Regions from separate parts of the Ruegeria sp. G2 genome, predicted to be linked through region 4. Evidence: riboswitches for the same ligand, from Rfam matches in the RefSeq annotation. Region 4 holds a riboswitch; each other region holds the start of a gene.
The links. Region 4 has a riboswitch for cobalamin ahead of ACR0DU_RS09095 (hypothetical protein). Riboswitches for the same ligand answer to the same signal wherever they lie in the genome.
Positions count from the first base shown of each region.

Region 1 (7,866 bases), on a different contig from region 4:
TTCCAAATCGTAAGTGATACTGACCCTTAGTAACCGCAAACCATTCTCTTCCAAAGAGAATTCGAGAGATTCAAACTGCAGGGTGGTTCATCCTTTTATTTTACCAGTTGATTAATTAACTATGTGGTTTATTAATGGGATTATGACTGACGACAAAAAATTGGATTTTGCATTTGCCGCTCTTGCGCACCCTGCGCGCCGCGCCATGCTGGCGCGATTGGCACAAGGAGAAGCAACAGTAAAAGAACTGGCCGAGCCGTTCGATGTAAGCATGCCGGCAATCTCTAAACATCTTCGTGTTTTGGAAGAGGCCGGGCTGATTGAGCGTTCAAGAAACGCTCAATTCCGACCCTGCAGACTAAACCCGGAGCCTTTGGAATCGATTGCAAACTGGACTGACCAATATCGTCATATTTGGGAGGTTCGGTTTGAAGCGATGGAAAAACTACTTAGCGAAATAAAGGATTTGAATGATGAGTGACTCAGAAAACTGGGTGCGAATTGTGCAGGAATTCCAGGCTCCGGCGAACCGGGTCTGGCGTATGTGGACCGATCCGGCGCTTTTTCAGAAATGGTATGGGCCCAAAGGGTTCTCAGTTCCAACTGCAGAGATCGATTTGCGTGTCGGAGGTATACGAAAGGTCTGTATGGAAATGAAAACGCCGGATACCACCATGAGGATGTGGTTTACTGGCGTATATAAAGAAATCTCAGAACCGTCCCGGTTGGTCTATACCGAGAGCATGTGTGACGAGGATGGAAATATTATTTCGCCAAAAGATATGGGGATGCCCGAGGGAAGCCCAGACATAACCGAGGTGATTATTGATCTTCTCGAACAGGATGGTAGGACACGCATGACCATGGTCCATCGGGGTGTGCCTGCCGGAAGTGCAGGCGAAGGCGGATGGAAGCAAGCATTCGAGAAGCTGGATGCTGTTCTCAAGGAAAGGTGATGCTTCGCCTTGGTCTGACGGTCTAAAGTTCCTTCCTTGCCCTAAGCGCTGCTGTGATCGTCCCATCGTCCAAGTAATCCAACTCGCCTCCAATCGGGACGCCCTGCGCTAGGGACGTCAGGCGGACCTGTCCATCGAGTTGGTCGGCGATGTAATGTGCGGTCGTTTGGCCATCAACGGTGGCGTTTAGGGCGAGGATGATCTCGGTGATACCCTCAGCCAGAACCCGATCCTTTAGCCGTGGGATACGCAATTCATCCGGGCCAACGCCATCTAGTGCTGACAATGTGCCGCCCAAAACATGGTAGCGACCCTTGAAAACCCCGGCGCGCTCCATCGCCCAGAGGTCGGCGACGTCTTCTACGACGCACAGTTCCCCGGTTGCACGGTCTTCGCTATTGCAGATGTCGCAGATATCGGTTGTGCCCACATTGCCGCAGTTTAGGCATTCACGGGCAGTGACAGCCACCTGCTGCATGGCATCTGAAAGCGGCGTTAGAAGCAGGGCGCGTTTGCGGATGAGGTGCAGGACGGCGCGTCGGGCCGAGCGAGGGCCGAGGCCGGGCAGCTTGGCCATAAGGTCGATCAGATTGTCGATGTCGCTGTTCGAACTCACCGCGAAGCTCCTGCAAAGAGGCCGGGTAAGTAAGCCCCGGCCATTGATCCGTCAGGAGGGTGTATCAGAACGGCAGCTTGATGTCTGCGGGCAGACCCATGCTTTCGGTCAGCTTGGCCATTTCAGCCTGCGAGCGCTCCTGCGCCTTGGTCTGGGCGTCCTTGATCGCAGCGAGGATGAGATCCTCGACCACTTCCTTGTCATCGCCGTTGAAGATCGACGGGTCAATATCCAGACCTTTCAACTCACCCTTGGCGGTTGCGGTGGCTTTAACCAGGCCGGCGCCCGATTCACCGACAACCATCAGGTTGTTCAGCTCTTCCTGCATCTCGGTCATCTTGGTCTGCAAGTCCTGTGCAGATTTCATCATTTTGGCCATGTCACCCAGGCCGCCGAGTCCTTTAAGCATCGGTAATCTCCTGTCACTCGATTTGAGGCCTAGATACGAAGCGTAACCGCGCGACACAAGAGGTCAGGACACTCCCGCCCGTCGTCAAGACCTTTGACAAGACCTTTCCTCCCGTTTGGCCCGGGCAGGATCGTCGGCGTCAGCCGAGGAGCCGCGGCGGGAACGGGAGCACTTGGCTGGATTGAGGAGATCGCTTACAGGATCAGTCTTCCTCGAACGGATCCCATTCGTCATCTACTTCGGGCAGGGCTTCAGTTTCGACCTGAGCAGCGCGTTGCTCGGCTGTTTCGATGCTTTTGATCCGCGCTTTCGGGAAATGACTCAGAACCGCTTGCACCAGTGGATGCTTTTCCGCTTCGGCTTTGAGAGCCAGATCAGCAGCATCCCGAACTTCCGCAATTGTCGGAGCGTCGCCTTCTGAGACAATCGATACTGCCCAACGGTTACCCGTCCAGCGTTGCAGCGATGCACCCAACCGTTGAGACAGATCGGTCGGGGCATTGTCGGCCGGGGTAAATTCGATCCGTCCCGGTTGGTACGACACGAGGCGTACCCCGTTTTCGACCTCGACCAACAGTTTCACATCCCGGTTGGTACGGATTAATTCAACCACATGTTCAAAAGTGGGATACCGCGCTAGTGCTGCCTGTACGTCCTGAGCCAGAGCTGCACTCGATCCGCCTGCATTCCCACCGATGGCCGAAGAGGTATAGGCCGGTCGGGCAGAGGCCTGTGGCGCAGCGCTCGCCTGGCCTGGCACTCCGATACCCGAACCCGGCCCGGGATTGGGGGGGGGAGGTGCATCCTTTAAGCGCTTGATCAGTTCTTCCGGACTTGGCAAGTCGGCCACATGGGTCAGGCGGATCACAGCCATTTCTGCGGCCATCATGGCGTTGGGTGCAGCCGAGACCTCTTCCAGAGCTTTCAGCAGCATTTGCCACATGCGGGTCAGAACACGCATTGGCAGCGCTTCGGCCATGTGTTGGCCTCGGGCGCGCTCGTCAGGCGAAACGGTTGGATCTTCGGCGGCATCAGGGGTGATTTTGACCACCGAAACCCAATGGGTGATTTCAGCCAGATCGCGGAGCACTGCCAGAGGATCAGCACCTTCTGCATATTGTCCGCTAAGTTCGGTCAAAGCACTGGCCGCATCACCGCGCAGGATCATGTCCATCAGGTCCAGCACTCGACCCCGATCCGCCAGCCCAAGCATAGCGCGCACCTGATCTGCGCTGGTTTCACCTGCACCGTGCGAAATCGCCTGATCCAACAGCGAGGTTGAGTCACGGGCAGATCCTTCGGCGGCTCGGGTGATTAGCGCCAATGCGTCATCGGCGATCTGCGCTTTCTCGGATTCAGCGATCTTGCGCAACAGGCCGATCATATCTTCGGGTTCGATCCGCCTCAGATCGAAACGTTGGCACCGCGACAAAACCGTGACCGGGACCTTGCGGATCTCGGTCGTGGCGAAGATGAATTTCACATGCTCGGGTGGTTCCTCAAGCGTCTTGAGCAGCGCGTTGAAAGCGCTGGTCGAGAGCATGTGGACCTCGTCGATAATGTAAATCTTGTAGCGTGCGCTGGCGGCACGGTAGCGGACACTGTCGATGATTTCACGGATGTCGTTCACACCAGTCCGGCTGGCGGCGTCCATCTCCATCACATCAACGTGGCGGCCTTCCATGATGGCGACGCAATGCTCGCACTGACCGCAGGGTTCGGTGGTGGGTTTACCTTCGCCATCAGGCCCGATGCAATTCATCCCCTTCGCGATGATCCGGGCTGTGGTTGTTTTACCGGTGCCACGGATGCCGGTCATGATAAAGGCCTGGGCGATCCGGTCCGCCTCGAACGCGTTTTTCAGTGTGCGTACCATCGCGTCCTGACCGACCAGATCGGCAAAGGTTTCAGGACGGTATTTGCGGGCAAGAACCTGGTAGGCGGGGCTTGGCGTATCGGTCATGTCTGCTCTGTCGGATTCGAGTTACGCCGCAGCGTAGAGGCCCCCGCTGCCCGCGTCCACAGCAAGCCGCGAGGATTTTCATTTTGGATTGCCGTCCGACGCGGTTAATATCGTACAGTCTAAGACCAGCCAGAAAGATTTTCTGATCAGCGTTTCGGGGGGAGCGTAGAATGGCTCAGATTGTTATCCATGCACTTCAAGTGGGCGGGGGCTCGCTTGCGTTAACCTCAATGCCAGGGCGAGGAGGAGACTATTCCGGTGATCTTGATGCGGTTACCGGATGGAAGCCCGGCCTTATTCTGTCAATGACCACCGAGGTCGAGATGATCCTTGATGGCGCCAGGGATTTTGGGGCCGATGTTCGCAGCCGCGCTTGTCGCTGGGTTCATCTGCCAGTCGAGGATTACGGTATACCCTGCAACGACATTGATATGCGCTGGGCGGATGCCAGCGAGTCTGCTCGCCACGCATTGTCGGGTGGAGGCCGAGTACTAATCCACTGCAAAGGCGGATGTGGCCGCTCTGGTATGGCTGTATTGCGCTTGATGGTCGAGTGTGGAGAGCACCCGGACGAGGCATTGAAAAGGTTGCGAGCCTTACGCCCATGTGCAGTTGAAACCGACGCGCAGCTGCGCTGGGCGACTGCGCCTGCCAGTGTCCTGGTAGCCGAATAGCGATCAGGCCGACGGACGGTATTCAGCCTGCGCCCGAGTGTTTCCGCTCAGGGCTAACACTTCCAGCATTGCGCACGGCGGTCGGGACAAGGTGCCTGCAGGGATGGGGCGCGAGTCCGTGCCAAACATCAGGTCTGCATAGCTGTCCAGATGGTCGATCGCGACGTCTGAATCGGCATCACAGAACACTCGGGTTTCTTCCGGACCGGAGCGAAATCGGGCGGTGCATCCACTGGCGCAATGAGTCAGATCGCAGCTTCCTTCGATTCCGAATCCTGCGGTGGTCGTGGGGCCAGCTTTTCCAACCGAAGTGGCCAGTGCCCGTGCCATTCGTGCCAAAGCGGGGCAGTTTTTCCCGGTCCGTTGGCAAATTGTTGCCGAGAATTTATGCGTGTTGGTCTTCCAGATCATTCATGCGCCCTCCGCGCAGGGCAGGGGCATCAATCAGGAGGGACAGCATGCATGCGGTCTTGCCCTGCCCGGACACCCCGCCCGAGTTTCAGTTTCGTTTTGATGGCAGGTCTCCTGACTTGCGGGTCATTGCTTTGCCGACCTTCCCGGCCTTCAAGGCCAGTGGCATTTCGACATCGCTCTCCGCTTACAGTTGCGGGGGCAGTCTCGGACTGGGTTCGTTCCGGGTTTATCCGGGCAGAACCGCACCGTGTTCCCTTTTCATCCCGGCCCGGTTGGGCGCGAGAACCATCACGTCATCGCTAGCGGTACAATCGTTCGGGTGTCAAGAAGATTGATCATGGCATGTGACGCACGGTCCAGCCACGTCAACCTTGACTCGGCGCGCCTTGGGTGAACTGATCGGTTCAGTTGATTTCAGAGGGCACCATGTTGGACATACAGCAAGCGGTTGTCACCGAGGACATTCAGTTTCAGTCCGGCCCGGCAATACTGTCGGCACGGCTCTATCACCCAGTCGCAAAACCGGACAAAGTTGTTGTGATCAACGGCGCAACCGGTGTGCCCAGAGATTACTACCAACATTTCGCAAGTTGGCTTGCAGAAGCGCACGGCATGGCCTGCCTGACTTATGACTACAGGGATTTTGGTCACTCTCTGACAGGCTCACAAAAGCAATCGCGTGTCACCATGGCGGATTGGGCGCTGATCGACATTCCGGCTGCGCGGACCGAAATGCGGCGGAGGTTTCCACAGGCCAAGCTTTGGAGTATCGGGCATTCTTTGGGCGGGATGTTTGGTCCGGTCCAACCCGATTTCGATCAGATCGACAGGATGATATGTGTCTGTTCCGGCCTGGTAACGCTGAGGGATCATCCTTGGCCTTACCGCGCTTTGGCGACGTTGTTCTGGTACGGTCATGCGCCCCTGGCGGTACATGCGCTCGGGTATTTGCCTGGAAAGGCTTTGGGTTTTGGAACAAATCTGCCTTCCCAAGTTTACTGGCAATGGCGCAAATGGTGCACAGCGCCTCAAAGCTATGTACCCGAAATCGGAAACACCTTGCCGGCAAACCGCTGGGCCGACATGGGCAAGCAAGTTGACATATTCGCCTTTGAGGATGATCAGGTTGTGCCCCCCGAGGCGGTTTGGCGGCTTGCCGATCTCTATGGTTCTGGCGCGCGGCGCCATTCGCTTTCGGCAAATGAATTCGGGTTATCTGAAGTCGGCCATATCGGCGCGTTTGCCCGGCGAAACGCTGCCGTCTGGCCCCGGTTGATCGCCTGAACTGCTGGGCACCGGTAACCGGTGCCCAGAATGGTCAAAGTCCCTTGCGGGATTTTTTCTCGTGCATCACGCTGCGCACCATTTTTCCAAACGCTTTATCGCGTGCGCGTGCCTGTGCCACCGAAGCCGAATTGTGCTGATCTTCGCGACGCAGCTTGCGCCATCGGTCCAGCCGTGCGGGATCAAGTGCACCGGATTCGATTGAAGCCTGTATCGCACAGCCGGGCTCGGTGTCGTGCTGACAATCAGAGAATCGACAGTTCAGGCTCAGGTCCGAGATGTCCGAGAACACCTCGTCCACACCCTCTTGCGCGTCCAGCAGGCGCAACGCACGCATACCGGGTGTATCGATCAACCAACCTCCGTTGCTCATTCGATTTAACGCACGTGCTGTTGTTGTGTGCCTGCCACGCGCATCATCTTCGCGAATGCCTGCGGTGGCTTGATCCTGTCCAGTCATCCCGTTGGCGAGTGTCGTCTTGCCAACGCCAGACGATCCGACCAGGGCGCTGGTCTGTCCCTTCGGGCACCACGACAGGACCTGTTCGATATCGGACTGATCCAAGGCATTTACGGCCAAAACTGTCAGAAACGGGGCCAGTGACTGGGCCTGTTCGACATAAGCAATTGCGTTGTCGCAGGTGTCCGACTTGGTCAGAACGATCACCGGATAGCTGCCTGCCTGATGGGCCAGCGCAAGATAGCGCTCTTGTCGGGGCAGGTTGAAGTCGGCATTGCAGGAACTGACGATGAACAGCACATCCACATTGGCCGCGATCAACTGTGCTGCGGCGTCTGTGCCCGCGGCCCGGCGCTGCAGCAGGCTGCGCCGTTCCAGAACACTGCGAATGCGTTTGTTTTCATCGGTCAGCACCCAATCTCCGACCGCAAAAGCACCAGTCGATTGGTCTGGGGAGAGTAGGGGAGTCTCGCCTTCTGGACTCAACCCGATCAACCGATCCCGGTGAACGGCTGCGATGCGAAAGGGGAGAAGAGACGGCTCAGCCGCATGCTGAGCTGCAAAGTGAGAGGACCATCCGAGGTCCGATAAGGAAAGTGACATGTGTCTGCCTGTGATCAGAAACAACAATCCTGTCGAATGGCGAACGCGCATTCGCAGGTGAGGTATTCAGGCAGTCAGCTGGATAAAAGAATCAGAACCGGTCTGCCCGAAGGGTCATTGCTACAATCATAAACGCCCTCCTACGGCTAATGGGTTCAAAGTGAGAGGTTGGACATCGACCCAAGCGGGGCTCGTTGTGGCTGCTTCCTTCCGGACCTGACCAGGTTGGCGAGGCGCTCGCCCGCGCCAACCTCTCGAACATCGATATAGGCCTCCGGCTGTAAAATGGCAACCCGTCAGAAGGTCAGATGAATACGCATAAACCCATCGGTATCACGGGGCAGTATCTGGGGATCATAATCCGCCAATTCTTCCAGGTATTTGTCCGCGCCGGGACCGGTGGTCAGAATTGCTCCGCGGCTTTGGGTCGGCACAAAAGAAAACGGCTGAGGAGCTTGTTCCAATGGGTCTACGGGCGATCTTCCCG
Region 1 covers NZ_JBQFON010000006.1:135,677-143,542, forward strand. The annotation lists gene ACR0DU_RS12790 (ArsR/SmtB family transcription factor) at 143-481, shown strand; gene ACR0DU_RS12795 (SRPBCC family protein) at 474-956, shown strand; gene recR (recombination mediator RecR) at 979-1,572, opposite strand; gene ACR0DU_RS12805 (YbaB/EbfC family nucleoid-associated protein) at 1,637-1,981, opposite strand; gene ACR0DU_RS12810 (DNA polymerase III subunit gamma/tau) at 2,184-3,944, opposite strand; gene ACR0DU_RS12815 (protein-tyrosine phosphatase family protein) at 4,115-4,618, shown strand; gene ACR0DU_RS12820 (hypothetical protein) at 4,622-5,029, opposite strand; cobalamin riboswitch at 5,117-5,337, opposite strand; gene ACR0DU_RS12825 (alpha/beta hydrolase family protein) at 5,459-6,316, shown strand; gene rsgA (ribosome small subunit-dependent GTPase A) at 6,351-7,379, opposite strand; RNA gene ffs (signal recognition particle sRNA small type) at 7,538-7,636, opposite strand; gene ACR0DU_RS12840 (bifunctional 2',3'-cyclic-nucleotide 2'-phosphodiesterase/3'-nucleotidase) at 7,676-7,866, opposite strand, start outside.
Region 1: linked by a shared signal. The riboswitch ahead of ACR0DU_RS12820 (hypothetical protein) and the one ahead of ACR0DU_RS09095 (hypothetical protein) in region 4 are both predicted to bind cobalamin.

Region 2 (7,866 bases), on a different contig from region 4:
GTACCGGGGCCTGACCCGGGTACGAAAAGCAAATGTCTTCGAGCTCAAGGATCGTCATTGAAAATCCAGAATGAGAAGGCTGACACAAATCGCACACATCATCGTGGCAAACCAATAATCCCGTCGGGTCAGGTTAAATTCTTGCAACAACAGAAGCCGGCCCGAAAACCCTCGGCACTTCATCGCGTCCAGAATGCGCTCGGAACGTTCAATGGCGCGGATCAGCATCATACCGACCAGATAACCAAAGCTGCGATAGGTGTGCCAGTTGGTGCCCGGACGGAAACCTCTGACCTTCATCGCGCCGCACAGACGCAGGTACTCTTCGCGCAGCACCTCGATATAGCGGATCGTGAACATCAACAGATGCACAAGCACCTCCGGGCAGCGAAGTTTGTGCAATGCATGACCTAATGTGACAGGCTCCATCGACCCGACCAGGACCATCAGCGCCAGTATCACGGCGTTTGCCGTCAGCGCGATCTCAATGGCTTTCCAGAACCCCTGCCAGCTTGCCGCAAATCCAAAGAGGGTGAACATGGTGTCTCCGTGCATGGAGAATGGCAAAAGCACCAACATGAAGATGATAAAGCTGTCCATCATCGCCATACGTTTGAGAGTTCTGCGAATGGGCAAACGCGACATCAGCAACAGCCCGATCGAAACTGAAAGCGCGGTCAATAATGACGGGATTGAACTTAGTGCAACGGTGACGACGGCAAAGAGACATGTTATCGCGATGCGCATCCGCGGATCCAAATCCGCGATCACCCCGTAGGGCTCACTCCCACCTGCCTCGGCCAGAGTTTTGGCCTGGGGTTCCAGTGCATGTGCCATCAGGCGGCCATCTTCCGGCGCGCGGCGAAATAGAACCCGATGCCAAAGAGACCAACGATATACCCGATGCCCCCCAAAATACTTTGCATATCGTTATGTTCGCGATAGGCGGCAATTTCTCGGCGCAGGGGGCGGGTTTCGTCACGCACCACTTTAGCGATCGCGGCGCGTTCTTGGTCGGACAGAGACGCAACCATCACGGTTCCAACGCTTGCAAAAGTCGCAGGCTGAGCGCCGATCTCCGCAACCTCAGCGGCAACTCCCATGATCTCGGCCACCTCGTTTGCGGACATGGTCACTTCAGCCACATGGCCCGCGCCAAGATCGGCCTTGAAGGTATGCGCAACAGGTTTTGTGGGGATATACAAAAAGAACCCGTCCCCATCGGTAACGGTGCTACCTAGTTCAGCACCATCGGGGCCGTAGACGAAAACTTCCTGGTCGCTTGCCATATCGCCATTGGAGAGCCCCAGCTCACCCTCGATCGCTTCGCCAGCGGGGAAAACCCCCGCGATGACCTTGTGTGCGAGGGCCGAAATCGGTGTGAGCATCAGCGTGGCAATAACAACCAGTTGTTTCATGTTAAAACCGCCTTTTTGAACAGTTCCGGTTTCACCTTGCGCGCCAACATCACGGCAAACCCCGTAAGCATGGCTTCAATGCCCATAACCGGTATATGGGCGAAAAACACCAGCTTGGCCGCAGGCAGGAACGCGTCACCGGACATCGCCAGCGAAATGGCAACAAACGCGGTTGTGGCTGCGATTGAGAACGCCCCCCCGATACCGCCCCAAATCGCCCCCTGAATGGCCGAGCCTCGGGCGATGAGGCGGCCAAAGATCATCCAGGTCAGTACCGCCGGAAGGGCAATATTCAGCGTATTTATCCCAAGCACAGTCAATCCGCCAAATCCAAAGAATACAGCCTGTAACAGCAGCCCTACAAACAAAGCCGGAAAGGCGGCCCAACCGAGCAAAAGCCCGGCCAGGCCATTCAGGATCAGATGCACAGAAGATGGGCCAATCGGCACATGAATCAGCGAAGCAACGAAGAAACTGGCTGACAGAACACCCGCTGTGGGAATGCGATCCAGATCCAGCGACCTCAGCCCCATTGCAATCCCGCCTGCAGCAGCGATCGCACCGCCGATTACGACAGGGTTCGAAAGAGCACCATCTACAATGTGCATAAGGGTTTACTCCAGATCCCAGGCGCGGATCCAGATCACGGCATCCTGGCTCAGCTCTTTACCTTCATGCTCGGTTTTCGGACCAGAGCCCAAAGCGGCGAAACCCCAGTAACCGGCTTTGGGTACACCAAAACTGAAATAGCCATTCTCGTCCGAAATCGCTACCAGCGCACCACCTGGCAGCGGTGACACCGTCGGTGCAGCGGCGCCCGTGCCTTTGAGGTCAGGGGCGGCGGCGATGTATTCGATCTCAATCTCGACCCCTGCAACTGGTTTGCCATCGCTCAGCACGCGACCCGTGAAAGTTGAGCCAGCAATGATGTTGTAGGGCTTGTTAAGCGGCAGGATTTCTGTTGCCAGACCTTGCGGCTGATCCCAGTCGGTGGGCAGTTCATTTCGGTTCAGATAGGCCTTGGTGATCTGCTGGATATAAATATCCTCAGATTCTTCGTAGTAAGGCGCAGGAACGGTCACCACCACATAGTCGCCCGAACGCTTCACCGGGACCGAGCCTTTGAACGCCTTGGCGCTGTTGTCTGGGCCGTCAAATGTGGTTTCTTCCAATGTGTCCAGCAGATCGGTTTTATTGCCGCTGTGGATCACATAGAATTCTTCCGGTTTTTCAAGCGTCATCACATGACCAGCTTCAAACGGGTGCCAGAATATCAGCTTTACCGGCACATCACCGGGTCGCTCGATCATCGTGTTTTCTGTGTATTCCATTAGGAAATGAGCGCTCGCAAACGCAGGCATCACTGCAGCAGCTGCTGCTGCCAAAAGCAATTTCTTCAAAACTCAGTCCTTCTCAGGTCGCGCCTTCCCCGGCACATATTTGGTTTTGACTTGGGGAAGGCCCGCGTCCGTTCGTCGACCGAGACAAACGGATAAGGCGCACACCCCGTCGCCGACAATGAGCACCCTTTCCGAGGGCGCGTGTTCGGCAGGTCTCCTGACTTGCGGGTCAAAGCGCTATGCTGGCCTTCCCGGGATATCCCAGTGGCATTGTCAGCCGCGCTCGCCGCTTACAGTTGCGGGGGCAGTTGCAGATTTGGCGCGAAGAGCACCGCACTACATTCCCTATTGCTTCCAGGGGAATCCCCCGGAACCGAACATGGCGTGTTCATGCCAGAACATGCAAAGCACGGTCAACAATCGTTTCCGTCACTAAGCGGGCCATTTGCGAAATTAGAGTACCCACATTCGCTCGACCAGCATCGGATCGATCCTGACAGCTTCTTCACAGCCGTATTACAGCCATCTTATCTTGCGTCATGTCATGCATGGTGTAGCCGATACCGCCGGTGTTGTACCCTGATTGACGGCGACCCGCGAATGGCATCCAGTCGACCCGAAAAGCAGTATGATCGTTCACCATGACGGCCGTGGCGTCCAAATACCGCACGGCATGCATTGCTGTATCCAGGGATTTGGTAAAGACCGACGCCTGAAATGCAAAAGGAAGAGCGTTTGCAGCTTCGTATGCAGCACTAAGATCATCATATTCATAAACACAAACGACCGGCCCGAAGATTTCGGAGGTGGACACGCTCGCATCAGCGGGTGGGTTTAGAAGGACAGTCGGAGCATAGGTCGTTCGGCCCAGCCGTTTACCCCCTGTCATTACGCGGGCACCTCCCGCAACCGCTTCGTCTACCCATTGTTCTACTCGATCAACTTCACCCGGACGGATCAGTGGCCCACATTCCACGCTGGCGTCACGGGCATCACCCACCTTCAGCGCTGAGGCGGCTTCTGCCAACTTTCGAGCGACCGTTTCCGCCATCCCTGATGGAGCAAAAACACGCTGAACCGAGACACAAACTTGACCGGAATGATAAAATCCACCCTTGGTCAACAAGGGAATCATGGCATCAATGTCGGCTGTCTCATCGATGATAACTGGCGCCGCTCCGCCGTGCTCCAACGCGCATCGCGTCCCCGGCGCCAGCTTCGAGCGCAGCATCCAACCGACACGTGCCGATCCGATGAAAGAAAAGAATCCGACACGCGCGTCCGTGATCATCCGTTCAGCTACATCATTTTGGCAAATCGTCAGATGGCACCACTCCTTTGGTAGGCCAGCCTCGTACAGGATGTCGACAAATGCTTCGCATGACAGTGGTGTATCAAGTGCCGGTTTGACGAGGACCGGGCATCCAGTGGCCACAGCCGGCGCCACCTGATGTACGATCAAGTTCAACGGATGGTTAAACGCGCTTGCGGCAACCACTACGCCGATAGGTTCACGCTGTGTAAAGGCAATCCGACCCGATCCTGCCGCCGTCAGATCCATCGGTATTTCCCGACCCGCCATCTGACCGATCTCATGGATACACAGCTCGACACCATCAATGGCACGCGTCACTTCGATGCGCGCGTCAATCAAGGGTTTGCCACCTTCGCTGGCGATTAGCATCGCAAGGTCTTCCGCGCGGCCGGACATGATCCGAGCTGTATTCTTCAGAACCTCAATCCGCCTGTAAGCAGGCAACCAAGTGCCTCGATCACGGTGCAGACCGTGTGCCACATTCAACATGACATTGATATCGTTCCAGCTTTTAACCTCGACACTACCGATTTTCTCAAGATCAAACGGGTTCAGAACTTCAACAACATTACTCATATCAGACAGACCTTCGCCGCAAGCTCATCAATGAGAACGCGTTGGTTTTCACTGTAATCGACCGGCAAGTCGATCAGATGCACACCACCTGCTTCAAACGCTTTTTCAAAGGTAGGCACCAGATCTTCTGTCCTTTCGACCCGATGACCCGTAGCACCATAGCTGTTAGCGTATTGCACAAAATCAGGATTCTTAAATTCCAATCCCCAATCATCAAACCCCGCATGCGACTGCTTCCAACGGATCATTCCGTACGAGCTGTCATTCAGAACAGTAACAACAAGATTGAGGCCAAGACGAACGGCGGTTTCAATCTCCTGGCTGTTCATCATGAACCCTCCGTCACCGCAAATGGCCATAACCCTACGCTCAGGATATAGCTTCGCTGCCATCATGGCCGAAGGTAAGCCTGCCCCCATGGTCGCAAGCGCGTTGTCCAGCAGAACCGTGTTGGGTTGATAGGCCTGGTAGTTTCTGGCGTACCAAATTTTGTAGATACCGTTGTCCAAAGCGATGATATCGCAGTCCCCCATGACTTTACGTGTGTCAGCTACAAACCGCTGGGGGATGACCGGAAAACGCGGATCATCAGCGCCTTCTGATGTGTGTAGATCGGTCTCGTTTTTGACCCGCTGGAAGTAACTTCGGTCAAATTCCAAAGGTCCTTGCAGGAACTCACCCAATTTGGAGATGGATTGCGCCAGATCACCAACCACTTCAACTTGAGGGAAATAAACTTGATCAACCTGCGCGGCCTTGTAGTTAACATGGATCACTTTGGTGCCGCCCTCTTCCATAAAGAACGGTGGTTTTTCCACAACATCGTGACCCACATTGATGATCAGATCAGCGCGTTCGATGGCGCAGTGCAGATAATCACCATCCGACAGAGCGGCTGTGCCCAAAAACAGTTCGGACCGCTCATCCACGACACCCTTACCCATCTGAGTATTGAAAAATGGGATCTGGGTATCGTTCACGAACTTGCTCAATGCGCTGCGGGCGTGTTTTCGGTTCGCCCCGGCCCCCAAAAGCAAAAGCGGCATCCTGGCAGCACGGATCATCTCAGCCGCTTCGGTCAGAACTGCATCACCGGCCACGGCATAGTGACGCTGATGCGGTTCAAGAACATGCTCAGAAGTCTCTTCGGCTGCAATGTCTTCCGGAAGTTCCAACAAAACCGCGCCGGGGCGCTCCTCTTGCGCGACACGAAAGGCTTCGCGGATCAATGAGGGTATTGTGTTGCCGTGTACGATCTGTTTGGACATTTTGCAGATCGGATCGAATAGCCCAACAATATCGACAATCTGAAACTGGCCCTGTTTCGACTTCTTGATTGGTTTCTGCCCCGTGATCATGATCAGCGGCATACCACCCAGATGAGCATAGGCCGCTGGTGTAGCAAAGTTCGTTGCCCCCGGCCCCAGCGTCGCCATGCAGACTCCGGCCTTACCCGTCAGACGACCGTAGGTCGCAGCCATGAATGCCGCGCCCTGTTCGTGACGCGTTAGAACCAACTCTATTTTTGAGGTTCTTAGAGATTCCAGAACATCCAGGTTCTCTTCTCCCGGAACAGCAAAGATGTACTCAACACCCTCCGCCTCAAGCGCTGCGACCAGCAGATCAGAAGCTTTGTTAATTGGCGATACGATTTGGTCATTATTAGACATGTAATCTCCTGATTTCACGACAGATCGGTGAGCTTGGGGTGGCCACGAAACTAAATGTACCACCATTTTGAATGAGGTTCAGGTCCATCGATTAACCACCTGCTTGCAATCGCTGTCGCTTGGGAAAAAGCTTGTCCTCGGAATTGGGTTCCACGCTTATCGACCGACAATCGCAGCTGAGTGGCCTTTCGCTCCCTGCTCCACTGTCAGCAATGGGTAATGCGCAAAATGAACCGCACCAATGGGGCGCAAATCACGCGTCGACCCGAGCGGAACAGTTGAAGTAGCATTTTCGTAGGCGCACCCAATCCCTGACTGCTCTGACCAATTGAGGGGCGTTTCCGCACGATCCTGAACAAAGAAATATTGCCAAAATAACCCGCAAAAACGCTCAAAAACGTGACAACACCGGGCAACCACGGGAAAATTAAGCCTCATGGCCCTGTCGAATTGGGTGATTAACCCGACGTGCATCACAACGACCCATAGAACCGCGAGACAAAAGAGAGAACTGGATTGCTGCAACATGTTTGTTTGGCTCGTTCTTGGTTCGACTTAGGCCCAGCCTAGGTGTGCTGCAATCAAGTCGATGGCTAAATATTCAAACTAGATTGGAACTGGAACGGCCATAATCCAGCACAGGGCTCATCACGTATTGGTGAAGTGATATCAACGCGGTAACAAAATGAGTGCGGGGACAGAACAGCCGTAATCCGTCAGTCTCGAAACGCCCTGTCCTTTACGCGGATGACTGGCTTCGTCAGATACTCCAGCACTGTTTTTGGTTCGGACAGCATATCAACTTGAGCAACCATTCCCGGTATCACGTCCAGATTCTGCCCATTCGCGTCCGTCAACGCTCCACTCAGCCGTATCGCCACGACATAAACCGGCGTATCTCCATCCGGGGCAAGTACCGTATCCGCGCCGATGCGCGTTACCCGCCCGTCCAGGGCACCATAGCGTGAAGCGTCATATGCCGTAATACGCACCTTTACCTCCAGATCAGATCGAATAAAGGTAATGTCATCCGGCGCGACAAAGGCCTCGACTGTGACGGTTTCGGCAAACGGTACGTTTCAACTACGGTCTGACCCTGCTGTACCACTCCGCCCAAAGTCGAAATCAAAACCTGATTGACAATGCTGCGCGTCGGTGCGCGAATTTCGGCACATGCGAGACGGGTCTGAAAGGCTGGAATACGGGTTTCAGGCGAAACCAGTTTGTGAGCCTCGCCATCTGAAATGGTCCACCGCTATGTTTAAGAAATAGAGGACCAAGAATGGCAAACAAGCGACCGAAGCCGGAAGAGATTATCTAAACCGGCCAGAAATGATGTTCTCCTTCAGAGTCCCTGAGAACGGCCAGCAATCCTGCAACACAGCGCCAATATTGCGGGTCTTATCCGCCGGATCCACGGCACGCGCATCCAGACCATCCTGCATGACCGCCCCGGTATCAGGTTCATACAAATCCAAGATCAAGCGCGCCAGAGTGCTTTCCCAGACTCAATCGGGCCCTATATCGCGACTTTTTCGCCCGGTTTG
Region 2 covers NZ_JBQFON010000011.1:20,653-28,518, forward strand. The annotation lists gene ACR0DU_RS18015 (energy-coupling factor ABC transporter ATP-binding protein) at 1-58, opposite strand, end outside; gene cbiQ (cobalt ECF transporter T component CbiQ) at 55-837, opposite strand; gene ACR0DU_RS18025 (cobalt ABC transporter permease) at 837-1,418, opposite strand; gene cbiM (cobalt transporter CbiM) at 1,415-2,026, opposite strand; gene ACR0DU_RS18035 (DUF4198 domain-containing protein) at 2,033-2,818, opposite strand; cobalamin riboswitch at 2,949-3,151, opposite strand; gene ACR0DU_RS18040 (aldehyde dehydrogenase family protein) at 3,264-4,649, opposite strand; gene ACR0DU_RS18045 (acetolactate synthase large subunit) at 4,646-6,319, opposite strand; partial or broken gene ACR0DU_RS18050 (beta-barrel domain-containing protein) at 7,036-7,362, opposite strand; gene ACR0DU_RS18055 (P-loop NTPase family protein) at 7,633-7,803, opposite strand.
Region 2: linked by a shared signal. The riboswitch ahead of ACR0DU_RS18035 (DUF4198 domain-containing protein) and the one ahead of ACR0DU_RS09095 (hypothetical protein) in region 4 are both predicted to bind cobalamin.

Region 3 (7,866 bases), on a different contig from region 4:
AGAGGCGCAGTGCAGGAACTGAATAATCGCGAATTACCGAAACTTGACCCTTCGCTATCTCATAGGCGTATGTGTTTTTCACCGCTTCATAGATGCGGTCCATATCGTTTTGGCTACGCGCTCCGGCCAAAGATGCGCCACCATCTGCGTCGGGCTGCACGCCCCATGGGTCGATGAGGCACAGCTTAGAAGGCTTCAATTCATCGAGTAATATCCGCGAAAACTCGCCCCGCCAGACGCCGATTTCGATGCTGAGCTTTCCGTGCGGCATTGTCCTGAGCATTTCGCGCCTCAGCGCATCTTTCCGCTCGCGCTGCAGGGCTTGTTTCTTGCGGCGGTCTTCGGCGGATACGGTTTCAGCCATGGGCGTCTTCTCCGATATGAGAATTCTGCAGGGCCTCAACCAAATCGAGCCAATCAGGTCTGGCCTTCAACTCTGCGGCTTTTGTACTATGCCATTCGCAGGCTTTGTGGTGAAGCTCGGCCAACTGTGGATCAGCCATCATCTCGGCTTTGATGTCATGCATGGCGGGCATGTGGCCCAAGATCGAGCGATCTTCGACGTCGTTGTGATTCATAACAAGCCAGTATTTCAGACCTTGGTCTTGGCCAACATGGTTGGTACGGCCCCGTTCACGTTTGACAAGAAAGCTATCGGTACTTCGTACTGCATAGTGGTGAATACGCGCGAATTCATGGCTGAATCCGCGCCACGCCTTCCATTTCACCTGATCTGCCGGGTAGAGGTTTCCGCCTGCATCTCTCCACAACACCCCTTCGTACGGTGCGTCGGGATTTGGAGCGTCCTCTGGATTGATCCGAGGACGGTGGGCGCGAAACCGACTAAACTTGCCGTTATTTCGGAATAGCGTTTTGAAACCTTTCGTCCGGTGATGGGGGTAGCTGTCTTCGGTGGCCGCCTGAAAGAACATCTCAGGGACAGGTCGATCGACAAAGTCATTTAAGCCGGCATTTCCGAACATACGCCAACAGATCGATATTGCATCAGCTTCACCGCTTGCCTCTACCAGTGACTGAACATTGCCTTCAGGCAAACGGATGTTGACGTATTCATCCACATCCAGGCTCATAATCCAATTTGCGGACTGATAACTTGGATGACTGCGAGATCGGGTAAAAGCCCGGTTCTGGGGCGCAGCGCGTGGTCCGACCTTGTTGCGCTCATGATGCGCCCAGCCTAAGGCTTGCATCCGATCACCGATAACATCTGTGCCATCAGAACAGTCGTTGGTATAGATCAGAATATCATTGAACCCGATTGCGCGGTTGTAAGCCACCCAATCGATCATAAATGGCCCTTCGTTCTTCATCGTCGTCACGATGAGAAAGGTCTCGTTTCCCATAAGTTAAACTCTTGCCTGTGCCATTATCGGACTATTGTTGATCTGTTTAGAATAGCCTCCGGAAATTGTCCAACGCAGCAAGTTCCAGGAAGAACCGGCTACCGCACCCCGGCCCCCAGGGGGGCTGATGAAAATGATGGAACTCAATATGCATTCAGCGCCAACTAATATTGAGTTAACCGCTGACTTGATCAGAACTTTCCTGCGACAATCCGAATAACCACCTCCGAACCGCAGATAACCGTGGCATCAACAAACGAAACTCTTCCTGAACGTCAGCACATTATGTTTTACCGATTCTGAGGAACCACTTCGTAACCCGGCTCTTCCGGCTCATCATCCTGCATTTCCGCGGGGAACCCCGGAGCACGGATATCCAGCCCCGTGGCGTCCTCAAGGCGTTTGATAATGTTGGGGGAAAGTTCCCGGTCACCGTAGCGTGCGATTCCGTCGTCGAAGATTTTCATCATCACCGGGTTTATCTCCAGCGGCACCCCGGCGCGGTCGGCGACCTCCTGAAACAGACCGATGTCCTTTTTGACCAGATCCATGGTGAATGAAATATCGCGGGACCCATTCAGAATCACTTGGCTTTCCGTTTCGTGCACAAATGATGTGCCCGACGAAATTTTGATCGCCTCATAGGTCGTGCCAAGATCCATCCCTGCGGCCTTTGCGGTCACCAAAGCCTCGGCGCAAGTGATCAGATTTGCGGTTGCCAAATAGTTTGTCAGCACCTTCAACACTGAGGCCGATCCCAGATCGCCTGTGTGCAAAACGCGGCGCCCCATCGTCGTCAGGAACGGCAGAATGCACTCAAATGTTTCCCGATCGCAGCCTGCGAAGATCGAAATATTGCCCGTAGCTGCCCGATGACATCCGCCCGATACCGGGCAATCGACTGCAGCCCCCCCACGTTCGATCACCGAAGCACCCAATCGTTTTACTTCCGCTTCGTCGGTGGTGGACATTTCCATCCAGATCTTACCGGATGTCACTTCGGACAGCATCTCCTGCATTACCGCGTCCGAGGCGGCAGGAGATGGCAGACAGGTAATCACGGCGTCACAATCACGCATCAATTGGGCGGGGCTTTCAGCTGCCTTCGCACCCTGCGCGACAAAACCAGACACAAGATCAGGGTTGAGGTCATGAACGGTCAGGTCAATCCCATTGCGCAGCAGCGAGCCCGACAATTTTCCGCCCACGTTTCCCAGCCCGATGAAGCCTACTTTCATATGACGCTCTCCCTGTTCGTCTTTCGATGCACATGCGAACACGCCTGTTGACCTAAGTCATGCCGTCCAGCGACCCTCAGAGGTCGCTTTTTTGCCCCTGTACGCACAGTTGAGCGAGACTCGCTTGACAAGGGGGGTGATGCTGTCCCAAGAGCCAAGTGTTGGTGTCTGCAGCAGCAGATGAAAAGGGAATGCGTCAGCGGAATTTCCGTCAAACGCAGCCGCCCCCGCGACCGTGACCGGAGAGGGTGCCCAAGCCACTGGCGAATGCCGGGAAGGCGGGACATCCGACAGAGCACCGCTCTGACATCCGCAAGCCGGGAGACCTGCCAACGCCCGAAGATGAAACCGGACGGGGTGTTCCGGTGTGGGGCTTTAATCAGCCCACATGAAACCCCGTCCCCCACGAAGAGGATTTGGGGGGATGAGAGACATGGCCGACACCACACCGGTCGAACTGCTGGTCTGCACCACCTGTCGTCGCGGCCTACCCGTCGAAGACGACGCCCAACGCCCCGGCACATTGCTGCACAAAGCGCTAGAACAGGCTGACCTGCCCGAAGGCATCACCTTGAAAGCAGTAGAATGCCTTTCAAACTGCGATGAAGGCTGTTCTATCGTGCTGCGTGGTGGACCTGATCGATGGACATTCGTCTATAAACATCTGAGCGAAACCGATCACGTCGAAACCATCATTGAAGGTGCCACCAAGTACCTTCAGACCGAGGACGGGCTGGTCAAATGGCGTGAACGCCCCGAACACTTCCGCAAGAATTGCGCGGCCCGTATTCCCCCGATTGGAGCGCTGAAATGAGCAATCTCGAAAAACTGCCCGTCACCGTGATCACCGGCTTTCTGGGCTCGGGCAAAACGACGCTGGTCAAGCATTTGATGCAGAACCCGCAAGGCAAGCGCTTGGCTGTTGTAGTCAATGAGTTCGGCGATGTGGGTGTCGATGGCGATATCCTGAAATCCTGCGCAATCCCGGATTGCCCAGCAGAAAACATCATGGAACTGGCCAATGGCTGCATCTGCTGCACGGTGGCCGACGATTTCATTCCCACGATCGAAGCGCTTATGGCCTTGGAGCCGCGCCCCGATCACATTCTGATCGAAACCTCGGGCCTGGCTCTGCCTAAGCCGCTGCTTAAAGCGTTCGACTGGCCAGACATTCGCTCGAAAATCACCGTCGACGGCGTGATCGCTTTGGCCGATGCCGAAGCTGTTGCCGCTGGTCGGTTTGCACCCAATGTCGAAGCGGTAGACGCCCAGCGCCTCGCCGATGAGTCGATCGACCACGAGACGCCACTATCGGAAGTGTTTGAAGATCAGATCTCCTGCGCCGACATCATCCTGCTGACCAAGCCCGATCTGGCCGGTCCCGAAGGTGTCGCCAAAGCCAAAGAGGTCATCGCGGCCGAAGCCCCTCGCCCCCTACCCGTCGTCGAAGTCGCAGATGGTGTCGTGGACGTGCGTGTTGTCTTGGGCCTTGAAGCTGCCGCCGAGGACGACATGGAAGCGCGTCCCAGCCATCATGATGGTCATCACGATCACGAGCATGACGATTTTGAAAGCATCATCGTCGAACTGCCGGAACAGACTGATCCGCTGGATCTGGTCGCCAAGATCGAACGCCTGGCAAAGGAACTGAACATCCTGCGCGTCAAAGGCTATGCCGCGATTCAGGGCAAGCCCATGCGCCTGCTGGTACAGGCCGTCGGCTCGCGGGTACGTCATCAGTATGACCGCCCGTGGGAACCTGATGAAGAGCGCCGCTCGCGCCTTGTGGTTATCGCCGAGCATGATGATATCAAAGAGGCCGAAATCCGTGATATCCTTGTGGGTGTGACCGAGGCCGCCGAGTAAGACTCATGCACGTCGTCTTCCGCGAAAGCCACGGGTTAGAGGAAACCGAGACCCCAACCGATCTGGGCCAGAGCCCGGCGGACTTGGTGGTGCTGTCTTTTTCCGACAGCGACCTTGGCGCTTTCGCGGCGGGCTGGCATCGCGGTGGCGGGCCAGACGGGCGCATGCCAACCCTGCGGCTGGCCAACCTGACAGCTCTAAAACACCCCCTTTCTGTCGATACATATGTCGAACAGACGCTTGAGGGGGCCAAAGGCATCCTGATCCGCCTGATTGGCGGCGTGCCATATTGGTCTTACGGCTTGCAGCAGGTTCTGGCACTGGCACAGGCCAAGGGGATCGCACTGGCTGTCCTGCCTGCGGACGGGCGCGAAGATACGCGGCTGGATGAGTACTCCACCCTGCCCGTCTCAACCCTGCGGCGCTTGGCGCATCTGTGTGACACCGGCGGAGAGGTTGCCGCGCAGGCCGCACTCGCGCAGATGGCACTGGCGGCGGGACTATATGCCGGTCCGGTGATGGGGACAAAGTCCATACCGGATTACGGCGCCTGGTGCCCGGATCGTGGCGTTATACCGGCAGACACAGCTTTTTCGGGCGATGCAAAACGCATTATCGTCACGTTTTATCGGGCCTACCTGACCTCTGCCGACACTGCCCCAATCGCGGCTTTGATCCGCAGTGTGCGATCGCGTGGATTCGAGGCCATTGGCCTGTTCGCCCCATCGCTCAAAGCGCCAACCGCCGCAGACTGGTTGCGTGAGACGATCGTGGCGCTGAAACCTTCGGCGATCATCAATGCCACCTCCTTTTCGGGCAAGGGCGCATCAGGCACTTCACCTTTGGATGCTGCCAATGTGCCCGTCTTTCAGGTCGCCCTCGCGACCTCGCGCCGCAAAGCCTGGGCCGAGGCGGAACGCGGGCTTTCGCCTGCCGACCTCGCTATGCATGTGGTGCTGCCCGAGGTCGACGGGCGGATTAACGCGGGCATCGTGTCGTTCAAAGAACCGGACAAGCGCGATCCTTATCTGGAATATTCGCGTTTTGCCCACCAGCCTGAACCTGACCGGATCGAAGCTGTCATCGATCGGATCTCTGGCTGGCTGGCCCTGCACGGAAAGCCCACTTCGGATCAAATACCGGCGCTGGTTCTGTCGACTTACCCGGGTAAGGACTGGCAGATGGCCCACGCAGTTGGCCTTGATGCGCTCGCTTCTGCCGAAGCGATGCTGACCGATCTTCAGAATGAAGGATATGCAACCGCACCGGCCGAGCCGATTGCCGAAATCCTGCTGGGCGCCCGGATTTCGTGGTCATTGCAGGACTACCTGATTGCGTATGCAGAGCTACCCGATCAATTGCGCGCCGATCTGCAGACGGTCTGGGGAGACCCCGAGGACGATCCAGCGTTCGCAGATGGAGCATTCCATTTCACGGCCCTCCGGCGTGGCAACGCTGTGGTTGCGCTGCAGCCAGAACGCGGCACGCCAGAGCTGCGCGAGGATGACTATCATGACCTTTCGCGCACGCCTCGTCACAGCTACGTCGCCTTTTACCTTTGGCTGCGCAAAGGAATAGGCGCGGATGCTCTGATCCATATTGGCGCCCATGGCACGCTGGAATGGCTGCCAGGTAAATCGGTCGCTTTATGCAATGAATGCTGGCCCGAGGTGTTGATCGGCGATCTGCCGGTGATCTACCCGTTCATCGTCAATGACCCCGGCGAAGCTGCGCAGGCAAAGCGCCGGATCGGCGCAGTTACGCTGGGCCATATCCCGCCCCCGATGAAAGAAAGTGGTACGCCGGATCGCATGGTTCGGCTGGAAGCACTGCTGGATGAGTTCTCGAACGCGGACGGTCTGGACCCCAAGCGCCGTGACCGGTTACAGGAAGATATCCGCGACGAGGCACAGGCCATTGGGCTGGAAAGCGACCTTGGCCTCGATCAGGCCACCTGCATCGCCGAGGCGATCACGCGCATTGATCGATTTGTCTGCGATATCAAGGAAAGTCAGTTCGGCGACGGCCTGCACATCTTTGGACGGGTTCCAGATATGACGGGTGATTTCGACCCTGCCCCGTCGGCCCACGCTGAACGCTACGCCCTGATTGACGCTTTGGCGGGCAAACGGATTGAGGCCGGGCCGTCCGGTTCCCCTTATCGCGGGCGAACGGATGTATTGCCGACCGGGCGGAATCTTTACACGACCGACCCGCGCTCGGTTCCTACGCGCGCGGCCTATACACAAGGCGTCAAGCTCGCTGAAGAGCTGGTTCGGCGGCATCTGCAGGAAGAAGGCGACTACCCCAAGGGCTTGATCGTCGATCTATGGGGTTCGGCCACGATGCGCACAGCGGGCGAGGAATTCGCCATGGCGCTACACCTGCTGGGGGTGAAGCCGGTTTGGGATAAAGGGTCCGACCGGGTCTCGGGCATCGAAGTTTTGCCAATCACCGATCTCAGCCGCCCGCGACTGGACGTGACATTGCGCGTCTCAGGCCTGTTCCGGGACGTGTTCCCGACGCTTTCCGCGCTGTACGGTCAGGCCGTCCGCGCACTGACAAAACGAGATGAAGCAGCCGACTGGAACCCTTACGCCGGTCAGGAGCCAGCCGCGCGGGTCTATGGGCCAGCCCCCGGCAACTATGGTTTGAACATGACTCATCTGTCCGAAACCTATACGGATGAGGCGCGCGTGCAGGCGGGTGAGGCTTGGCTGGACGCTAGTTCCTTCGCGTTGGAAGGCGAGCACATCGCACGGGATAAGGACGGCATTACTCAGCGCGTCGCCAATGCCGACAGCTTTGTACACCTCCAGGACCTGACCGAGACCGACCTGCTATTGGCGAATGATTATGCCACGCATGAAGCAGGCTTTGCTGCCGCCAAGAAAATCAGCGGTGGTAACGCTCAGCTCTATCACCTGGACAATACCAACCCGGAAAATCCACGCGCCCGTACCTTGACCGAAGAGATTAGTCGCGTGGTCCATGCGCGCGCCGCCAATCCAGGTTGGATCGCTGGTATGCAGCGGCATGGTTTTCGAGGCGCGGCCGAGATTGCAGCGACGCTGGATCACATGGCCTCGTTTGCACATTTGTCTGGCACCGTCGCGCCGCATCTGTTCGACCTTTATCACGAAGCCACGCTTGGCGACGAAGGCGTCGATGCCTTTCTACAAGAGGCCAACCCGCGTGCGCATCAGGCGATGCAAGACCGATTCCGCGCCTTGTTGGACGCTGGATTATGGAACACGCGCCGAAACTCGATCCGTGCCAGTCTGGAAGGTCTGGGATGAGCGCTCTCACCGACAAACCTATCGTCCAAGGCTGGTGCCCCGGCGCACATCGCCCGATGATGTCCGGCGATGGTCTGGTCGTGCGCGTACGCCCGCGGT
Region 3 covers NZ_JBQFON010000001.1:62,029-69,894, reverse strand. The annotation lists gene ACR0DU_RS00325 (class I SAM-dependent methyltransferase) at 1-364, opposite strand, end outside; gene ACR0DU_RS00320 (glycosyltransferase family 2 protein) at 357-1,364, opposite strand; gene ACR0DU_RS00315 (NAD(P)-dependent oxidoreductase) at 1,655-2,602, opposite strand; cobalamin riboswitch at 2,748-2,950, shown strand; gene ACR0DU_RS00310 (DUF1636 family protein) at 3,036-3,416, shown strand; gene cobW (cobalamin biosynthesis protein CobW) at 3,413-4,468, shown strand; gene cobN (cobaltochelatase subunit CobN) at 4,474-7,767, shown strand; gene ACR0DU_RS00295 (cobalamin biosynthesis protein CobG) at 7,764-7,866, shown strand, end outside.
Region 3: linked by a shared signal. The riboswitch ahead of ACR0DU_RS00310 (DUF1636 family protein) and the one ahead of ACR0DU_RS09095 (hypothetical protein) in region 4 are both predicted to bind cobalamin.

Region 4 (7,866 bases):
TGGCACGTCAGCTCGGGATGTGCGCGTTTCAAGGAGTTGCGCAGCTTGCACGGATCATGCAGGGGCCGCGCCGCATTATCACCCTCGGCGAGACTGCCATCAAATGGCGGGGCCAGCTTAACTCCACCGGATTGATCTTTCTGGAACAGCTTCGGCGGCCACATCTCGCCATTGTCGTCCATCCGAAACGCCAGTCGGTGGGTCATTTCGCCTGATTCAGGGTCTCTTTCGCGCAGCATATCAGTTTGAAAATCGTTCAATCCGTAGATCTGGCATAAATCGACTTCGTGGTTTGAATCAGTCTGATCAAACGGTCCGGTTGGCCCGAAGGTCCGCAGAAAGCTGTCGGTGAACCATTGCGCGACCGAGATGAAAAGAACGGTCGTGCCTTGCGGGCACAACAAGGTAAGCGGGCTGCCATCTATCTGAGTTCTGCGGCGAAACAAGTCGGCCACTTCACTTTCCGATGGCAGGATCGGTGAAGGATCTTCGGGCGGTGTGTGACGACCAATCCAGCGGTTGGAATAGACGCCCGGCCAGCTGGTATAGTCCGCACCCAATGTATAGGGCCGCGGCCGGTGCACCCGCGCTGCATTCGCAAGCCTCATGGCTGAGATATAGCTTGTCGTGCGTGGTGCGATCTTGAACCCAAGATTGATAAGATCATCAATATTCAGCATCTAAATGGCTCCAATTGATCATCGGTTTGGAAAACGGGCGCGGGCGAGGCTGAGATAAGTCTTAAGCCGGATTTCGTTGATCGGGCCCAGAGGTTTGTGCTCGGCGGTCACACGCCATGGCGAAAATGAAAAGGTATCACCATCGAGCGGATCAAATTCTGCATCTCTTTCGATGGTAATATCTGCGATGGGTGTAACCGTGCGATGAAACGGGTCAAGTGGTGCGTCCGGCTGTGGATCGCAGGCCCATCTGACGCGGTTATCGAGCGGATCGAAGTCGCTATCGTTTCGCGGTGGTTCGATTATACAGAACTCAAATCGATTGCCGTCACTGGCGACGTCCTGACGGAGTTTCAGGCTGATGCCGTCATGCTCGTCCACCGGTTTGGTTGCTACCTTATGTCGAACGCTGCGGGCGAGGTATCGTACTGTCAGGTCAACCCCCAGCCGATAGGGCGTCGTTGACCAGAAATGCGACTCGAATGGCGACTGCATGTAGTTCGAGGCAAAATCGCTCGCAGTCTGAAGATGTCGCCTGCCTTTTTGCGTGGCAAATGCGCGAAACAGGGCCACGAACCCTCGAGCAATCAGCTTCAATGACCAGCTGCGACGCTTATTTGCCGCGTGCTGGAGGGCTTGCAGCGTGGCGATCAGGCTGCTTAGCCGTTCATAATCGTCGGAAAGGTAGCTGGGAAAAGTGTCCCGATCGACAAGAACAAAGTCGAACTCATCGCTGATTTGCGAGATGTTGAGTTGTGAAAGTGCCTCGGCGTCGATCAGTTTGGTGCCCGGCACATCAAATAGTTTGACCGCCATTCCATGGGCATCGGTTTTACGATCGTCCAGATGCGCACCGTTGGAAAAGCGAACTGCTGCAGAATAACTTGCTGCCTTTTCGAAAAGGCCATGGCGCAACCTTTCCGGCAGATCGTCCCGGATTGTGAAAGTGGCTTTGACACATCCATGGCTGCGCCCATGTTGCGCTCTTAACCTTCGACCTTTCCACTTCGCGATCGCTTCAAAATTCTGATCGATGATATCGTCAACCACGTCTTCAGGTGAAGTGTTTGGCAAAGAATGTGTCAACGAACCCCCTTTCCCGAGCAAGCCCAGGCAATAATTAACCTCTACAAATATATCCGACAGCCAGCCCCTTCTAAATGCCCGCAGATTAACCCTTTTTGGTTTTTCTTTCAAACGAAGTGACTTATGGCAGCCTTATTGCCTCATTCCCTTCGATCTCAAACAGCCGTTTTCGCGTCAGAATGAAGTATACCGGTCAATAGTTGGTAGGGTGGGATCCATCGATTTACGACTTCAAAACGGACACGGTTGGCGCCGTATTCGCTAGTGTTGCGTTGGCTTACCTTCGAAGACTTAAGCTTGGAGAAAGTTATTGACGCATTTCTTGATCTCGGGCACTCAGGCAGCAGATGGTTCCCAACGATACGTCAGAGGGATGAAAAGGGAATACGGTGAGGAATGCCAAGCGGCGCCAATTCCGTAACTGCCCCCGCAACTGTAAGCGGTGAGCTATGCCAAATAGCCACTGACCCCAAGGGTCGGGAAGGTTGGCCAAGCGCAGACCCGCAAGTCAGGAGACCTGCCATCAATTGTTCAACCAACCCGGGGCGGGGCGTCCTGGAAGGAGGTATTGATGACACGTTTCACACGTGTGCACACGACTGGCAGCTTCCGTCTGCGCTTGGAAACAAGCGGAGTGAGAAATGTGAAAATCGCTGATCAATACATTGTCGACAACGTGAACCGCCGACGCGGGGTGCCTAAAGCGGTGTTCAGAATATTCAAAGCGTTACGATATAACATTGCAAGAACCTTAATTGCGCAATATACGGTGGCGAGATGACGAACAGTGTTGATCATATCCTTCTTGTCTGCGTGAGCTGCAGAAGTGGCGAAAGTGCAGACAAAGTACCCCAGGCGTTGAAGCATAGATTGCCGAGGGAATTTGTGATCCGCTCTGTGAATTGTATGGCGGGTTGTGAAAGGCCAATCACCATCGGCTTTCAGGCCCGTGGCAAAGCACAATATCTATTTGGTGACATTTCTACAGATGAAGATTTGGACGCGATCGTTGAATTTGCCCATCAGTATCTGCGCACTGGCGATGGTTGGACAAATGCCACTGATCGGCCAAGGGCATTGTTCACAAAAACTCTCTCACGCCTGCCGCGTATTGAGTTTGAGGAAGCGCTATGACCAAGCAAAGCTTTCTGATTGCCGAAAATCTGGAATATTACGCGCTTAACGGAGATATCTTGTTGCAAGGCGTGTCGTTCGCCTTGGGCGAGGGCGCTATTCTTGCGATCGCTGGTCCGAACGGGGCAGGTAAAACAACGCTTTTGAATCTACTCTGTGGTGCCGAGGCACTGGCATTGGGGGATGTGCGTATGAATGGACAAAGCCTCAAGCACCTATCCGCAAAAGAACGCGCCCGCATGATAGCCGTTGTCAGCCAGCAGGAATTTCCTGACGGGCGCCTGTCACTGCGTGATTATGTGGCATTGGGTCAGATCCCCATACGCGCAGATCGCTCGGCCGAAGATCATGCGCGCGAACTGAACCGGATATTAGACCTCACCCATTTAGGCATGTTGGCGGACAAGCGGATGGCTCAGCTTTCTGGGGGTGAGCGTCAGCGGGCTCATATTGCGCGCGCCTTGGCACAAAACCCCTCATTGCTGTTTCTCGATGAACCCACCAATCATCTGGACCCAGACGCAAAGGGGCGGATGCTATCGCTGGTCGCCGATCTTGGGGTCACAGTGGTAATGATCGTGCACGATCTGGTCATGATCCCTGAATTCGCCACACATGTTGCTTTGATGAAATCCACGCGCCTGACCGGATTTGGCACGGTCGCCGAAGTTCTGACGCCCGAACGGGTCCGTGAAACCTTTGGCGTGGATTATCTGTGCTTTCACCATGAGGGTCGCGTGATACCGGCTCTTGATATCCGAAGAACCACTGTTTCTACATAAACTCAGGAGAATATTGATGAAACACATCTGGTCCGTGGCTTTGGTCACTGCCATTGCAAGCAGCGCTGCAGCGCAGGAAGTCACCGTGGACAATTGCGGCGAACCTCTTGTGTTTGAGACGTTGCCGGAACGGTTGGTCGTGCATGACATGAACATGACGGATATGGCTTTTGCTTTGGGGCTACAGGATAAGATCGTCGGCCTCACCGGGATCACCGGCTGGTACAAGACCAGCCCGGAATTCGATACCTTGCGGGGTGACATTCCGGAGCTCGCGCCGAAATACCCCACTATTGAGAACCTAGTCGCAGCGGACCCAGATTTGTTTTTCGCGGGCTGGTATTATGGAATGAAACCGGGTGGGGATGTGACACCAGACACATTGGAACCCTTCGGGATCAAAACCATGATCCTGACCGAAAGCTGTGTGCATTTGGACAAGGATCGCCCCGAGTCCAGCATGGACCTGCTGTTTGACGATGTTCTGCGTCTTGGCAAGGTTATGCAGGTCGAGGACAAGGCCGAGGCGCTCGTGAGTGAATGGAAAGACGATTTGGCCGCGATCGAAGCGCAAACGACCGAGCTGCCGAAGCCTCGAGTTTTCTTGTTGGATGGTCCGGCGGATGCACCGTTCACTGCTGGGAAGTTTGCCATTCCCGATGCTATGATCGCTGCGGCGGGTGGTGAGAATGTCACCCATGACATGGATACAAGCTGGGGGCGTAGTTCCTGGGAAGCCGTGGCCGCATCTAACCCCGAGTTCCTGGTGCTGCTGGATTATCAGACCGGCAACGGCGCAGCAGATACCTTCAAATTCCTGCAAGAGCATCCGGTGATGTCGCAGACAGATGCCGTCAAGAATGAGCGTTGGATCGGCTTGCGGTACGAAGAATTGACACCTGGCCCCGCAAATATTGAGGCGATCTCGAAAATGGCTCAAGCGATGCATCCGGGCCTCAACTGATATGGGCCGATTTGGCTTAACACTTCTGCTGGGGGCGGCTATTTTGGCCGCCCTTGTGCTGGTTTCCACGATTTACGGAACTACCTCGATCCCGGTGTCTGAGACATTTACTGCTATTATGCGTGGCACGGGTATCGACGACGGCGAAATGTCTCCGATGCACCGGATCGTGTTTGATCTCAGGTTGCCCCGTGCATTGTTCGCCGCTGTGATAGGCGCCGGACTTGGTATCGTTGGCGTCGTCCTACAAACCACGACTCGCAACGATCTTGCCGACCCTTTTCTTTTTGGCTTGTCTTCGGGGGCCGCCGCAGGTGCGGTGTTTGTCATCACCGTAACCGGAGATGTGCTGGGTTTTTGGACACTGCCGCTCGCCGCCTTCTGCGGAGGGCTCGTCGCGTCGGGCGTTGTATTGGCGCTGGTTCACGGTTTGCGCACAAGTGCACCAGAGAAACTAATCCTGGCAGGATTGGCGGTTTCATTCCTGTTTTCAGCCATCACCAACTACTTGATATTTGCGGGTGACAACCGCGCTGCCCACTCGGTGATCTTCTGGATGTTAGGTGGATTGGGCCTGGCCCGCTGGGAGACGTTTCCGCTTGTTTGTGTTGGGCTGATCCTGATCCTAACGTATTCTCTGTATCGCAGTCGTTGGTTGGACGCGCTGCTTACGGGGGATTTAACCGCAGCAACTCTTGGGGTCCCTGTTCAGGGATTGAGATTCAGCATGTTTTTCACGGCAGCTTTGGCAACTGCAGTTTTTGTCTCGGTGGCGGGTGTGATCGGATTTGTTGGCCTAATGGTGCCACACATAGCCCGCGGAATTGCGGGACCTTTGCACAGCCACCTTGTACCGACTGCCGCGATTGTTGGCGCTGCGTTATTGACCGGCTCGGATATTCTCAGCAGGCTTTTGCTGGCGCCACAGGAGTTGCCAGTAGGGATTGTCACGACTTCCATAGGTTCTGTTTTTGTATTTTTGCTTTTGTTCAGAACAGCAAGAAACCAGCGGTGAATTTAAGTGACGAACAGCCGCAGCTATCGCTTTCCGGATTTAATCGCATCTCCGCTTCTTGATGGTCGCAATGAGCCTAATATTGCCAACTTCTCAATAGTTTACTCTATTTGAAAGGTGCAGTCGGGCTACAAGTTTGGCAATCAAATGATCATTCTACTCTTGGCGAGATACACCACAGAAAAGCGCCGCCGATAAAGAATGCCAGATCACCCAGTGATGTGACCACGCGAAACAACCCGATTGCAATCAGCGCTTCTGCCTCAGGTATGTAGGCCTGTAAGAAGATGAGCAGAACAAACTCACGGATTCCGATCCCTCCAGGCGCGCCAGGAGTGACATAGCCTAACAGCCATGACGTTACGGCAATGACTATGATGGCAGGGTCATAGTCACCGGAAACCAACCCTACCAATACCAACAGAGTAAAGCCCATGGCCAAGAAGAAGAAGGAAGCAAGCAACAATCCGTAGATAAGCCTTTGTCGCGACGGCGCGTTGGGGAGTGTTCGAAGTTTTCTTGTAATCAGTATGATCAGCAAAATGGCAATAACCATCGCTGTCGGTACAAGCCAATGAATAGGTATGACCTCAGATATTTCGAGTGAATGGGGAGCTGCACCAAATGTAAATCCAATTAGAGCGAAAAGCCCCGCGACCAGAATAAGAGTGCAAATTTCAAGAATATTTGCGAGCGCCAACCCACCCTGACTTGCTCCATGGTCAGCCATAACGATATGTCGGCCCAAATATTGAAACACGTTTCCCGGTAGATATTTCGCGATCTGCGTTTTGGAGTAGGTTGAAAACGTCAGTGCACGTGAAAATGTTTGGTCTTGCGTTCCCTGGACCAGCCCATGCCAAAGCTCGGCCAATAGCAGCAAAGCGGTTGCATAAAAAAATATTGCCGCAAATACGATTGCCCACGCCTGCCAGCCAGGAGACCAAGCCGCAATTTGGGACCAGTGCTGTGCAACCGCGACGGTAAAATAGTACAAAGTCACGGCAACAATGGCCCAGCCTATCACGCGTAGCGCGCGCCGCTGTCCACGCCCTAACTTATTTGGAAGTGTCATTTCTCTGCTACAGGGGTGGGTTGGATCAGTGTCGTTTGATCGGGGTAGGGCAGTGATGGAACGCGCCCCCGGTAGGTCTTGATCTGTGCCTCCACCGCTTCAATCGGGCTGCGATACTCCCGTCTGCCAGAGTTATCAAATACGATCATGCCACCAGGTGCAACGTGTGCTATCGCGTGCCTCAAACAAGCCACCCGTGCGCGTCCGTCTATGATGATGACGTCGAATGGACCTTCTGCGCCTTCGATTGCAGTGACATAATTTTCGAAGCTGTGCGAAGTATTGCCAGGTTTTTTTTATCCGTATTCTGGATTGTAGTTGGCATCGGGCTCAATCAGCCTCAATTCATCGTTGGAAAACGCGCTCAGCCGGTTAGATATTACAGGATGCCAATCGACATCATGTTCGACGCTGGTGACATGATGAGCGCGCCGCGCGGCCCAGATTGTGCTGGTACCGCTACCGTATTCAAAAACGCGTGGGGTGTCTCACTGGGCGAGAAAAGCGTCGATCTTGTCGATGGACGTCAGTCTGGCGGTTGATGGGGCTCGATTCATTTCGTGGGGTCAGAGAAATCGTGGTAGAATCAATACTATTGCGTTGTGTGTAAGAGTTTCCTGTGTTTTTTGTTGTTTTGTGGGTCAATTGAATGAATTGCGTGCGTAGATGGATGACAAAGACTTAAAAATCATTGAGGCATTGCAAAAGAACAGTTCTCTTTCGCAGCGAGAGCTTGCCGAAAAGGTCAACTTGTCTCAGAACGCCTGTTGGCGACGCTTGCAGCGGTTGAACGAGACCGGTGTAATCGTTGGTTCGACGGTGCGCGTTAACCGCGAGAAACTTGGCCTCGGCTTGGTAGTCTTCATGATGGTGAAAACGCGCCATCATTCGGCGGAATGGCTTGATGCATTCCGCCGCGCCGTATTGAAAATTCCCGATGTCGTAGATTTTTTCCGGATCGGGGGCGATTACGACTACATGATAAAGGTCATCACTGAGGATATGAACTCGTATGATCTGGTATATCAGCGCTTGATTTCAGAAGTAGAGCTTGACTCAGTTACCTCCTATTTCTCGATGGAAGCAATCGCTGAGCAGCGGCCATTAAAAATCTCTTGAACTTTGATCTT
Region 4 covers NZ_JBQFON010000004.1:26,199-34,064, forward strand. The annotation lists gene ACR0DU_RS09085 (peroxidase family protein) at 1-680, opposite strand, end outside; gene ACR0DU_RS09090 (catalase family protein) at 699-1,730, opposite strand; cobalamin riboswitch at 2,098-2,305, shown strand; gene ACR0DU_RS09095 (hypothetical protein) at 2,338-2,547, shown strand; gene ACR0DU_RS09100 (DUF1636 domain-containing protein) at 2,544-2,900, shown strand; gene ACR0DU_RS09105 (ABC transporter ATP-binding protein) at 2,897-3,682, shown strand; gene ACR0DU_RS09110 (ABC transporter substrate-binding protein) at 3,699-4,646, shown strand; gene ACR0DU_RS09115 (FecCD family ABC transporter permease) at 4,648-5,661, shown strand; gene ACR0DU_RS09120 (hypothetical protein) at 5,813-6,736, opposite strand; gene ACR0DU_RS09125 (hypothetical protein) at 6,733-6,885, opposite strand; gene ACR0DU_RS09130 (hypothetical protein) at 7,123-7,278, shown strand; gene ACR0DU_RS09135 (Lrp/AsnC family transcriptional regulator) at 7,403-7,855, shown strand.